One region of the Pseudoalteromonas sp. S3178 genome, then DNA from elsewhere that is predicted to be linked to it. Evidence: predicted binding sites of a transcription regulator. Region 1 holds the regulator's gene; each other region holds the start of a gene.
What was found. Region 1 encodes sigma-54, which starts transcription at its own class of promoters, with help from an activator protein. Its sites were predicted from a motif close to GTTGGCACGNNNNTNGNNT; they were not measured.
Positions count from the first base shown of each region.

Region 2: a site for sigma-54 is predicted at 1,356-1,374, ahead of CWC11_RS07140 (DUF2726 domain-containing protein). Genes of this name have one in related genera too.
Region 3: a site for sigma-54 is predicted at 2,371-2,389, ahead of CWC11_RS13890 (hemerythrin domain-containing protein). Genes of this name have one in related genera too.

Region 1 is NZ_PNCW01000018.1:71,182-75,046, forward strand. It holds gene lptB (LPS export ABC transporter ATP-binding protein) at 1-525, shown strand, start outside; gene CWC11_RS04700 (RNA polymerase factor sigma-54) at 595-2,094, shown strand; gene hpf (ribosome hibernation promoting factor) at 2,121-2,408, shown strand; gene CWC11_RS04710 (PTS sugar transporter subunit IIA) at 2,413-2,865, shown strand; gene rapZ (RNase adapter RapZ) at 2,882-3,727, shown strand; gene CWC11_RS04720 (HPr family phosphocarrier protein) at 3,770-3,865, shown strand, end outside.
Region 2 is NZ_PNCW01000025.1:59,446-63,310, reverse strand. It holds gene mtnN (5'-methylthioadenosine/S-adenosylhomocysteine nucleosidase) at 1-599, opposite strand, end outside; gene CWC11_RS07140 (DUF2726 domain-containing protein) at 720-1,316, opposite strand; gene folE2 (GTP cyclohydrolase FolE2) at 1,433-2,353, opposite strand; gene arcB (aerobic respiration two-component sensor histidine kinase ArcB) at 2,586-3,865, shown strand, end outside.
Region 3 is NZ_PNCW01000048.1:28,448-32,312, forward strand. It holds gene CWC11_RS13880 (TonB-dependent receptor) at 1-1,052, opposite strand, end outside; gene CWC11_RS13885 (hypothetical protein) at 1,400-1,813, shown strand; gene CWC11_RS13890 (hemerythrin domain-containing protein) at 1,904-2,329, opposite strand; gene CWC11_RS13895 (hypothetical protein) at 2,622-2,873, shown strand; gene CWC11_RS13900 (hypothetical protein) at 2,931-3,188, shown strand; gene CWC11_RS13905 (DUF6500 family protein) at 3,199-3,417, shown strand; partial or broken gene CWC11_RS13915 (DAPG hydrolase family protein) at 3,720-3,865, shown strand, end outside.

The DNA of each region.
Region 1 (3,865 bases):
ACTCTTTTACCTATGCATAGTCGTGCTAGATTAGGCATAGGCTACTTACCACAAGAGTCATCAATTTTTAGAAAACTTACCGTTTATCAAAATTTAATGGCTATTTTAGAAACGCGTAAAGAGCTTAACAAAAAAGCAAGAGAAGATACGCTTAACAACTTGTTAGATGAATTTAGTATTCAACATATTCGAGACAGCCAAGGTATGGCTTTATCGGGTGGTGAGCGACGCCGCGTAGAAATTGCACGCGCACTAGCTGCTAATCCTAAATTTATATTGCTCGACGAACCCTTTGCAGGTGTAGACCCTATATCGGTGTTAGATATAAAGAAAATAATAGAACATCTTAAAAATCGTGGGATTGGTGTATTAATTACCGATCATAACGTAAGAGAAACCCTTGATGTTTGTGAAAAAGCCTACATTGTTTCTCATGGAGAGTTAATCGCTTCTGGTACACCAGAGCACGTATTAAATGATAAAACGGTACGCGATGTTTATTTAGGCGAGCAATTTAGGCTGTAACATTTACGCCATGTCTTTAAGCATCTGCTAGTATTAATTATAACAACATAAAAGGATTGTTAGAGATACATGAGGCAATCATTACAGCTGCGCATGGGCCAGCAACTTACAATGACTCCACAACTGCAACAAGCAATTCGTTTGTTGCAACTCAGTACATTGGATCTCCAGCAAGAAATACAAGAAGCGCTTGATAGCAATCCGCTTCTAGAAGTAGATGAACAAGATTACACGGAAGAATCAGCTGGCAAAAACGAGCAAAAAGCAGATAACGATGAATTAACCGTAAGTGCTAATGCCGATGAAAAACCAAGCGAGTACGAGCAAGACAGTGGTGAAGCACTTACTAAAGACACAGTAAGTGACGAAATGGCTATGGATGTAAGCTGGGATGAGTACATGAGCGCAGCTCCTGCTTCATCATCAGGCCCTATGCCAGAAGATGAGTCTATTTACCAAGGTGCTTCAACCGAAACTCTTCACGAGTATTTAATGTGGCAATTACAGCTCACGCCGTTTAGCCCTACTGATGAAGCAATTGCAATAGCGATTGTTGAAGCAGTCGATGACTCAGGTATATTAACGCTAAGCTGTGAAGATATTTTAGAAAGCTTTAATCAAGAGAACGACGACGAGGGCGAAGTTGAACTTGATGAAATAGAAGCCGTTTTAAAACGTATTCAGTTGTTTGATCCGGTGGGTATAGCAGCTCGTAGCTTACAAGAGTGCTTGTGTATTCAGCTAAATCAGTTTGATAAAGATACGCCTTTTATCAATGAAACAAAGATGATTTTAACCGATCATATTGATCTATTAGCGGCTCGCGACTATCGTACATTAATGAAGAAAACTAAGCTCAAAGAAGACGAGCTTAAAGAAGTAATGACGTTAATTCACACTCTAAACCCTAAGCCAGCAGATACTATTGTAAGGGAAGAATCAGAGTATGTGATCCCCGATGTATCAGTTAAAAAAATAAAAGGCCGTTGGGTAGTTGAGCTAAACCCAGATAGCATGCCTAAGATACGTGTTAATAGCCAATATGCAGCTATGTCACGAACAGTTAAATCTAGTGGTGACAGTCAATTTATTCGCTCTCATTTGCAAGAAGCTAAATGGTTTATAAAGAGCCTAGAGAGTAGAAACGACACACTACTAAAAGTAACTAATTGTATTGTTAAGCAACAACAGGGCTTTTTTGAACACGGTCCAGAAGCCATGAAACCTATGGTTTTAAACGATGTTGCAGAAATGGTAGAAATGCACGAGTCGACTATTTCGCGTGTAACTACTCAAAAGTATATGCACACGCCACGTGGTATATTTGAGCTTAAATACTTTTTCTCAAGCCACGTAAGCACCGAAAATGGTGGTGAGTGTTCATCTACAGCAATACGTGCTTTGATTAAAAAACTGATTGCCGCAGAAAACTCAGCAAAACCATTGAGTGATAGTAAAATTGCGGATATATTGGCTGAGCAAGGAATTAAAGTAGCTAGACGCACAATCGCAAAATACCGCGAATCTCTGGCTATTCCACCGTCTAATCAACGAAAGAGTTTGATATAAGACGCAAAACAAAGAGGAAAACGCTTATGCAACTAAACTTAACTGGTCGTCATGTAGATGTTACTGATTCATTAAGAGACTACGTAAATAATAAATTTGCAAAGCTAGAAAGGCATTCTGATCATATAAACAATGTTCATGTCATTCTCGATGTAGAAAAACTTAACCAAAAAGCTGAAGCTACAATCCATGTAAGTGGTGCAGAATTATTTGCATCTACCGAACATCAAGACATGTATGCTGCCATAGACTCGTTGATTGACAAGCTCGATCGTCAAGTTATTAAACACAAAGAGAAGCTTGCTCGACACTAATATGATGAAATTAAGCTCACTTATATGCCAGGACTGCAGCAAAGCTGCGGTCCTTTTTAATAGCAAAAAAAGAATTTTAGAGTTTATTAGCGAACTCGCTCATGAAAAGCTTCCTTATCTTTCACAGCAAGATATTTTGTGTGCTCTAATGAATAGAGAGAAGCTTGGTAGCACAGGCATAGGCCGTGGTATTGCAATTCCTCATGGAAGAATGAGTGGCGCAGAAGAGCCATTAGCAATAGTGCTTGTAAGCGAGACAGCCATAAATTTTGATGCGATTGATAACCGCCCTGTTGATATATTTGTTGCACTCATCGTACCAGATGGTGATAACCAACAGCACCTAAAGACTCTCGCAACCATAGCTGATAAACTAAATGACAAAGAATTTTGTAAACAGTTACGCTGTGCAAAATCCGATGCTGAGCTTTACCAAGTTATTGTTAATCAATCGTAGTTTAAAAGGGTGATAAATGGAGTTAATTATCATAAGTGGCCGATCTGGTTCTGGGAAGTCGGTTGCTTTACGCGTTGTAGAAGATTTAGGTTATTATTGCGTAGATAACATTCCAGTAAACCTACTGCCTTCTTTAGTGCGAAGCGTATCGGATACCTACGATAAAATAGCTGTTAGTATCGATGTGCGTAACATCCCAAAAGAGCAAGATGAGTTTAACGATATTCTTGAATACCTCCCGGGCTTTGCAAATCCCACTTTATTTTATTTAGATAGTGACGACCAAACTCTGATCAAACGTTTTTCTGAAACACGCCGATTACACCCGCTTTCTATTGACTCGTTACCACTTGATTTAGCGATAAAAAAAGAAAAACAACTGCTAGATGTATTAGTAACCCGCGCAGATTTCATGCTCGATACAACCGACTTAAGTGTTCATCAGTTAGCTGAGTCTATTCGTGAAAAAATTCTCGGTAAAAAAGATAAGCAACTTATTGTAACCTTTGAATCGTTTGGCTTTAAACACGGTATTCCTAAAGAAGCTGACTACGTATTTGATGCTCGATTTTTGCCAAATCCGCATTGGGAGCCAGAGCTTAAGCCTTTAAATGGTTTAGACCAACCTGTTAAAGATTACTTAGCGAGTCACAGCATAGTACAAAAATTCACTTGGCAAATTCAAACATTTGTACAAACATGGCTACCACACCTAGAGCGTAATAATCGTAGTTACTTAACGATTGCCATTGGCTGTACGGGCGGGCAACACCGTTCGGTGTATTTAGCACAAACAATTGGTGAGAGCTTTGCGATGACACACCCTAACGTAAAAATTAGACACCGCGAACAAGAAAAATAATACAGCCGAATAATCACCTGTTCAGCTTACATAGAGTAACTTATGCATTGTGAAGACACTTTTTTAATAAAAAACAAACTTGGCTTACACGCTAGAGCTGCCACTGTACTTGCGCAATTAGCCGTACAGTTTGATGCC
Region 2 (3,865 bases), on a different contig from region 1:
GCAATGTCAGACATAGAACGAATAACAACAAACGGTGTATTAAGTGTAAAACACGTTTGAGCAATTGATGCGCCTTCCATTTCAACAGCAAGCATTGATGGGAAATCGCTGCGTGCTTTGTCTATACGTACTGGGTCACACATAAAAGTATCGCCTGTACAAATTAAGCCTACTAATGTTTTAACATCGCTAATTTGTGCAATAGTTTGCTCTGCAGCTTCTACTAATTTTGGGTGCGCTGTAAAGCCTGCTGGCATTTGTGGAACTTGGCCAATTTCGTAGCCAAATGCGGTTACGTCTACATCGTGATGACGAACTTCTGACGAAATGACTACATCGCCAACACTTAATGATGGATCAAACCCACCTGCAGAGCCTGTGTTAATAACACAATCAGGTTTAAAGTTATCAATCAGTAACGTGGTAGCAATAGTTGAAGCAACTTTACCAATACCAGATTGAACAAGCGTTACTGTGTTTCCAGCTAACTCGCCAGTATAAAAAGTGAAACCTGCTTTAGTTAAAATTTGTGGGTTTTGCATTGCTTCACGTAAAATTTTAACTTCTGGCTCCATTGCGCCAATAATACCAACATTCATAGTGTTAAATTCCTGAGTTTGAATAACTTGATTATACGTGAAGTTAGCTATAAAAAACAAAAAAGCGAGCTTGTTTATGAGCTCGCTTTAAATACTTTTAGGAGAGTATTTAATTCTATTTTATATTTCGGCTAAGGCGGTTGTTTGCGCTTTAGCTTGAGAAGGCGATAACACGGCTGGTTTGTGTACGCGGTTGCGAACTGGGCGCTGGGTTTGCGCAGCAGCAGGTTTTCCGAGTTTAAACATTATTGCATCGCGAACTTCTGAAGGACGGTAGCCCGATTTAACCTTCATACGAATATGTGGAATGCCAGCCGATTCTAAAGCGCCATTTACAAACCAATCGCGTTGGGCTTTGTGGCCATCTTTATTGGCGTTGTTAACTAAATCAACAGCGGCAACAATGGTCAACTTTTCTTTGTCGATTAATACAAAGTCGAGTTGCTTATTTTTAGCTTTTGCTAAAGCAGCACGTTTAGATTTAGCAGAAAGGCCTTGCTTACAATCAATCACGTCGATTAATTTAACACGGCTGACTATTTTGTATTGATCGCCAACTGCACGTTCTAACAGGTTTAAAAATGCGCCTTCAACCTGCGTAAACACAGTTTGTTTACGGGTAAAAGGATACGGGTTTCCGCCATCATCATTAAATTTTGACGCAACAATTGAGGCCCCAACCACTAATACTAAAATTGATAATAAAGCGAATTCCATACGGTAACTCCATAACAACAAATTGACACTGCTCAACTAAAGCAATTTACGTGCCTAAAAGCTTTGTGTTATGAGTTAATTACCGTATGAATTTATAAACTATCACTTCAAGGAAGTTAAGCTTTATAGCCGCCGCTAACACCTTTAACCGCAATAGCCACTGCGTCGTGTGCATGCAGTGATTCGTAATGATTTATTTGCAGCCAGTAATCACTAAAGTTATCGTTTTCAAGAACCGCTTTAATTTTACGAGCAGCATCTTCACAAAACATTAAGTTTTGACCATTAAGGCGGGCAAACTCTTGCTCATCTTCGCGTTTTACTGCCGCTTGAACCGGTGTTTTAAGTTCAGCTTCTAACGTATTAATTAAATTAACAACGTCAAATTCATCGCACGAGCTATCAAGTTTAACTTTTACATTGGCAATTGAGCGCTGTGAGTGAGGCGTAGCTACAATACCTTGCGTAGTGCCTAGCCATTCGTGCACATCTTTTTGACTTAGCGTCTCTTGGTTAAACTTTTCATTAAATGCATTTTGAATAAGCTGCCTTGCAAGTGCTGCAGAGCACGGGCAGGTAGATGAGTAAGTTACATCTACGGTTAACTCGTAGCTAATAACGTTATTTTCAATGGTGCTGGTAAGCGTTATAGGGTAGCTTTTCCAACCTGCTTTACCGCTTAATAGTGATTTACGACGTAGCGGTAATTCAAACTTAAACTCTATTTGCGCTTTATCACTTAAGCCTTCATGGCTTGTTATAAATGTATCGAGTGCCTGTGCAATAGTTTGCGGGTTAACTTGTTGTTCGGTAGAAAGTAGGTCGAGCGCTAAAAATAAGCGCGACATATGGATGCCTTTAGCATCTTCTTTATGCAAGTTAACAAATGCACGCGCTTTTGCGTTAACGGTAACGGGTGCTAAATCTTTTGATTCAAAAATAAATGGCAGTTCTATTTCGCCCATACCAACCCAGTCTAACTTACCTGTTTGTAAGGCGGGAGCCGTGTCAGCTATATCGGGCATGTTGGTTTGCATGTACGCTACTCGTTATTGGTCATAATAAAGCGCTGCATTTTACACTAAATAATTTATTGCTGAAATGATGAGTTTAAGAAGTGGGCGAATTCAAACATGAAAATTTTCTGTTTTTATCGCACAACATGAGTAGAGGTAACATAAAAATGCTAAAATCTGGCAAAATAGCATGTTTATACATACACATTGCCTTCTTTATATTTAAGCATACAGCTAAGAGATAAAATTACGTATGACTGATTATTCTTTGAGCCCTTGGGTTAGGGCTCTTTCTAGCTCAATAAAGCGATTTGGTGAGTTTAAAACGGCAGCTTTTTGTTATGCTTTATTGTTATCTGCATCACTTATTTTATCGAGCATGTTTTACTACGTGGCAATTGGTGAGCTGCATATTGTTGATATTTTAGCTGTGGTATTTTTTGCAGCCGTTGTCTCGCCTCTTATTATTACTGTATTACTTAATTCTGTTCGTCAATTAGATGCCTCTTACGCTTATTTAGATAGTGCTACAAAACAAGAAAAACTCTTAAACCAAACTTTAAAAGACAATATCAATCGTTTAAATATTGAGATTGATGAGCGTAAAATGGCATTTCATGCCAAGCACCGTGCAATTGAAGAGCTACGCCGAGAAATCGCAGAGCGTAAAAAAACGCAGCAAGAATTAGCTCAACAAGGCATGTTACTTCGCTCTATAGTTGATTCATCCCCCGATTTATTTTACTACCGCGACAACAATGGTGTTTTTGCCGGATGTAATAAAATGTTTGAAGAAGTTATGGGGAAATCAAGTAGCGAAATTATTGGTAAAAGTGCTGAACAAATATTCCCTACACACTTTTTATCTCAAGTACTGACTACCGATGAGCAAGTTGAGCAAACTCATAAGCCTATAACTATAGATGTAGGGTACGAGGTTGAGGGTGAAAAACGTTGGTTTGAATTACGTAAATTGCCATTTATAAATGATGAGGGCGACTACATAGGTTTGCTTGGTTTTGGACGTGATATAACTAGTCGAAAAGAAGCGGCCCAAGCCCTTGAGACAGCTTACAAAGATAAAGGTAAGTTTATAGCCACGCTGAGCCATGAGTTACGCACGCCACTTAATGGTATTGTTGGCTTAACCCGCATGTTGCTTGATACAGAAATGAACAAACAACAGCGTAGCTGGTGTAATACAGTGTTTTCGAGTGCAGAAACACTCGGTAATATTTTTAACGATATTATAGATTTAGATAAAATAGATAGAGATCAGCTTGATATTGCAACCGACTCAATAAATGTTTCAGACTTTATAAACGATGTGGTTAACTTTGCAGGTCTAATTGCTGAGCAAAAAGAGTTAGAGTTTAATATTGAGCGAAATGGCAAGCTAGACGTGTATGCATTGCTTGATCCTACACGTTTACGCCAAGTTGTTTGGAACCTTATTAATAATGCCGTTAAGTTTACCCAGCAAGGTAAAGTGACCCTTGAGTGTAGCCGTGAAAACCGTGAAGAGGGGCCATG
Region 3 (3,865 bases), on a different contig from region 1:
TCACGCTGTAAATGTTGAAAATACGTAATGTTTTTAAGTGAGGCATTAGCACTTAGCTCGCGCTTATAAATGCTGTGAATTAAATAAGTGGTTGCTTCGTTTTGGTTATCAGGGTCGGTAAGTACGGTGCTGCGATCTATTTTTACTTGCCCAGTAGGCGATACAATAGAACCCGCTGCTGGTACGGTACTGCCATTTTCTTGCACGCCTTGGCCGGTAATATAAAGGCCATCATCAATTAAGGCTTGGGTAGGGCGGTTAATACCGGCGTTATCGGTAAATTCAACTTGGTATAGCTCAAAGTTAATATCCCAACTGCTTTTGTCGTCTGGCAAAATTCTAAGGGCAGCAAATAAGCTGTCGCTTTTAGTGCCTGAGTAATCGTAGTAACTGCCTTCATCAAGGTGCTCGTAACTTACTCTAAGGCCAACTTTATCTTTTATAATTGGGGCTGTGTAATCCACTTGTGCACTGTATTGATCCCATCGCCCCGCTGAGAGCTTAACTTTACCTTTACTTTCATCTGTAGAAGCAGTCTTTGAGTGTAAATTTACAAAACCACCGTTACGTTGGCTTGAACCAAATAAAACAGGTGGTGCACCTTTTACTACATCTATTTGTTCTATAGAGTTGAACGATAACGGCACACCAAAGCCATTATTACCCGCTTGACGACGTGTACCATCTTGAAAAAGCTCACCCAGTTGGCCACGAATAGTAGGTAAACTGGGCGCACCAAAGCCACTTGCAGAGTATGTGTTTGGGCTAACTGCAAGTACGTCTTGTAGGGTAGTGATGTTGAGTTGTTCTATTAACTCGCTTGAAATAGGCGTTACTGAGCGTGCAATATCTTGCAATGCCAAATTATCCCCGAAAGGGCCGTCTACAGTGGCATCTTTTACAGATAAACCTTGAGATTTAAGAACTTGGCCAGCCACTTCAATGTGTTCAATTGCGCTTTTAGTTGTTGCTTTTGATTCTTCAGCTGCAAATGCTATTAATGGTGTATTTAATATAGTGGCTAGGGATAGTGCTAAATATGCGTGTTTCAAACGTTTTCTCTCTACGGTTAAAATGTTGTTGGCGATAAAGACCGAAGGCTATAAAAATAACTTTCAATAAAATTGCGCTTCTTTTTGTTTTTTAGAACATAAGCCCAAACAATTATTTAAAAGTAGTACTTAAGTACCTTTAATTTATTGTTTCTGTAAATGGCTGCTTTTTATCATTTTTTTAAGCATAGTATACTTCTATAAAGCATGTACGATATGGCCTAACATTTATAAATAAATGCTCAAACGTACCGTTAATAAAAATAATTACTGTTTTTTGAAATAAAAATTAACTTATACGGTCTAGCTTACCTTAACGTTTATTAATATTTTTTTAGGGAATTTTTATGACAGGTTCAATCAGTTCTGATGTGCAAAATCGTTTGCAGTGGTCACTTTTATCTCTGCGTGTAGGTGTGTTTATTGTAATGGTTATGTGGACATTCGATAAGTTTGTTAACCCTGGACATAGCGCACGTATTTTTGAGCATTTTTATGGGATTAGTGGCTCTACAGATATTGTGGCTTACATTATTGGCGCGGTGCAGCTAGTACTTGTTTTAGCTTTTTTAGCAGGTATTAAAAAACGTATTACTTACGGTATTATTTTTGTAATGCACGGCCTATCAACGCTTTCATCTTACAATCAGTACATTGATGGATTTAATAACTTATTATTTTTTACTGCGTGGCCAATGTGGGCAGCATGTTTTGCGCTTTATCTATTACGTGACCAAGACGTAAAATTTACTGTTAAATAATATTTATTTAAAGCAAAAAAATGGTTATAAGCCATAAGGCTTATAACCAATAAGTACACAAGGGAGTGTATGGAAGTCGGTTATTAACAACTAATGCATAGCATCGTTGTACTGCTCAGCAAGGCTCTCTTTTTGCCCTTCAGTCAAAGCCTTACCCGCTAATTGAAATACTTCATGTTCTTCTTCGCTTAAATGGTGATGTACTAAATGGTGCAGTTTTTTAGCCGCAACTAACCAAGCAGACGAGCTCATTTCGGTATCTTCAAGTTGTTCAATTAATTCATCAATTTCATGGTGCTCTGCAACGCTGTGGCGTGCTTTTTCGTGCGTTAGATCATCAAACATAAGTGGGTTATAAAAATAACGCTCTTCAAATTTTGCGTGATCTTCCAACTCTGTTTTAAGCTCGTCCATTAGCTTGTGGCGCTCAGTTGTATCGCCGTGCGTTTGAATAAGTGCATCTACCAATTTACGTTGTTTATCGTGATCGTGACGTAGCGCTTCAAATATATTCATAACTAATCCTTTACTTGCTCTTTAATTGCTTACATATGTTGAAGCAAGCTAAATGCCACTTATTAACTTATTGAATTTAATCGACTTATGTTTTTTGTTTGCTCGTGGGAGTATGCGGCTTGTAAGTTTTACAAGCACGCTTATGCAATATTTTCAGGCTTCAGCCCTACAGAACCTTACAAATATTTACTGGTGGTGTTTTTTATTGCAGTGATAAAGTAATAATATTATTTAGGTACAATTTAAAAACATTACCCTATTGACGCTTTAGTGTAAGGGACACAGCTTAAGGATGAACACAAAAAGCCCAATAATCACGTTACTACTTTGCGCATTATTAAGTGCATGTAGTACAGCGCCGCATTATGGAAGTAGTTTATGCAGGGAAGAAGCTGAAATGACTGAGCTAAATGGCACTCAAACAAGCTCAGAGGTTTACAATGAATGTATAAGTACTCAATTAAAAAAAGATGCTAAAGAGGATGCTTTTTTTGATGAAGTAGGTTTGTTTTTTATCGAGCTACTTATTTTGATAGCCGATTAAATAAGTAACTTTGTAGCTATAATCTAAGGCAAAAGGGTGCTTAAAATAGGATTGATTATGAAAGCGTTTTTAATTGCGATCTCACTGTGTATATTTTTAGCTGGCTGTGCAGCAAAGCCTTATGCGGGCTCTGCAAAGTGTATGGAGCAAGCTGATATTGCTTACGAAACACAAACACATAAAAATGAATCATTTAATAATGAATGCAAAGCTGCAAAAGTAAATGCGCCGAATAAAGAGCTTGAGAATCATGGCGTGTTAGATAGAAGTATTTTGCAAACGCTGGCTCATTTTTTAAATAGGCTTTTTAACTAAAGGTAAAGCAATGAATAAAGTGTTAAGAGCAAAAATAATTACCGTATGCGATAAAAAAATAGCAGCCAAAGGCGGAAATGTAGGGCTTTCTTTTTACGCTTTTTTTGCAAATAAAAACGACAACCCAGAGCTACTCATGCAAGCCGCAACTTGGTGGATACACACCCATAAATTAGATCACTTTGAAAAAGCCCACAAAATAAAACAGCTGATTATTGATGAAAAATAATCAGTACAAGCGCCCCCAATCAGTTATATAGCTTTAATTATTTAGCGACTTTATGCTGATGAGCATACCTGTTGCTTATTAAAGCTCATTTAATATAAAGCTCAGCGAGTTACTCATTACAATAAAACCTTTTTAATAATATTTATAAATGGCAATGAGTTACGCTATTTGTTATTTATAATGCACTTATGTTTTTTGCTACAGTGAGATCAATTATGAGCCGAGAAAAATACTTAGGTATGCAAGAAGGGGATCTTGATAATAAAAAGTATGCTAAATATTGGAACCCTCAAATGTCTCCCATGCAAAAACATACTCTACACGCTATTGAACACGGCCCAGAAGCCGGTGAACTAGGTTTTCCTGTTACAGACGCTAACACACTTCTTAAGCCGGGCTATTTACCGTTAGAAAACGGCTTTACACGTTTGAACAATGGACAAGTTTT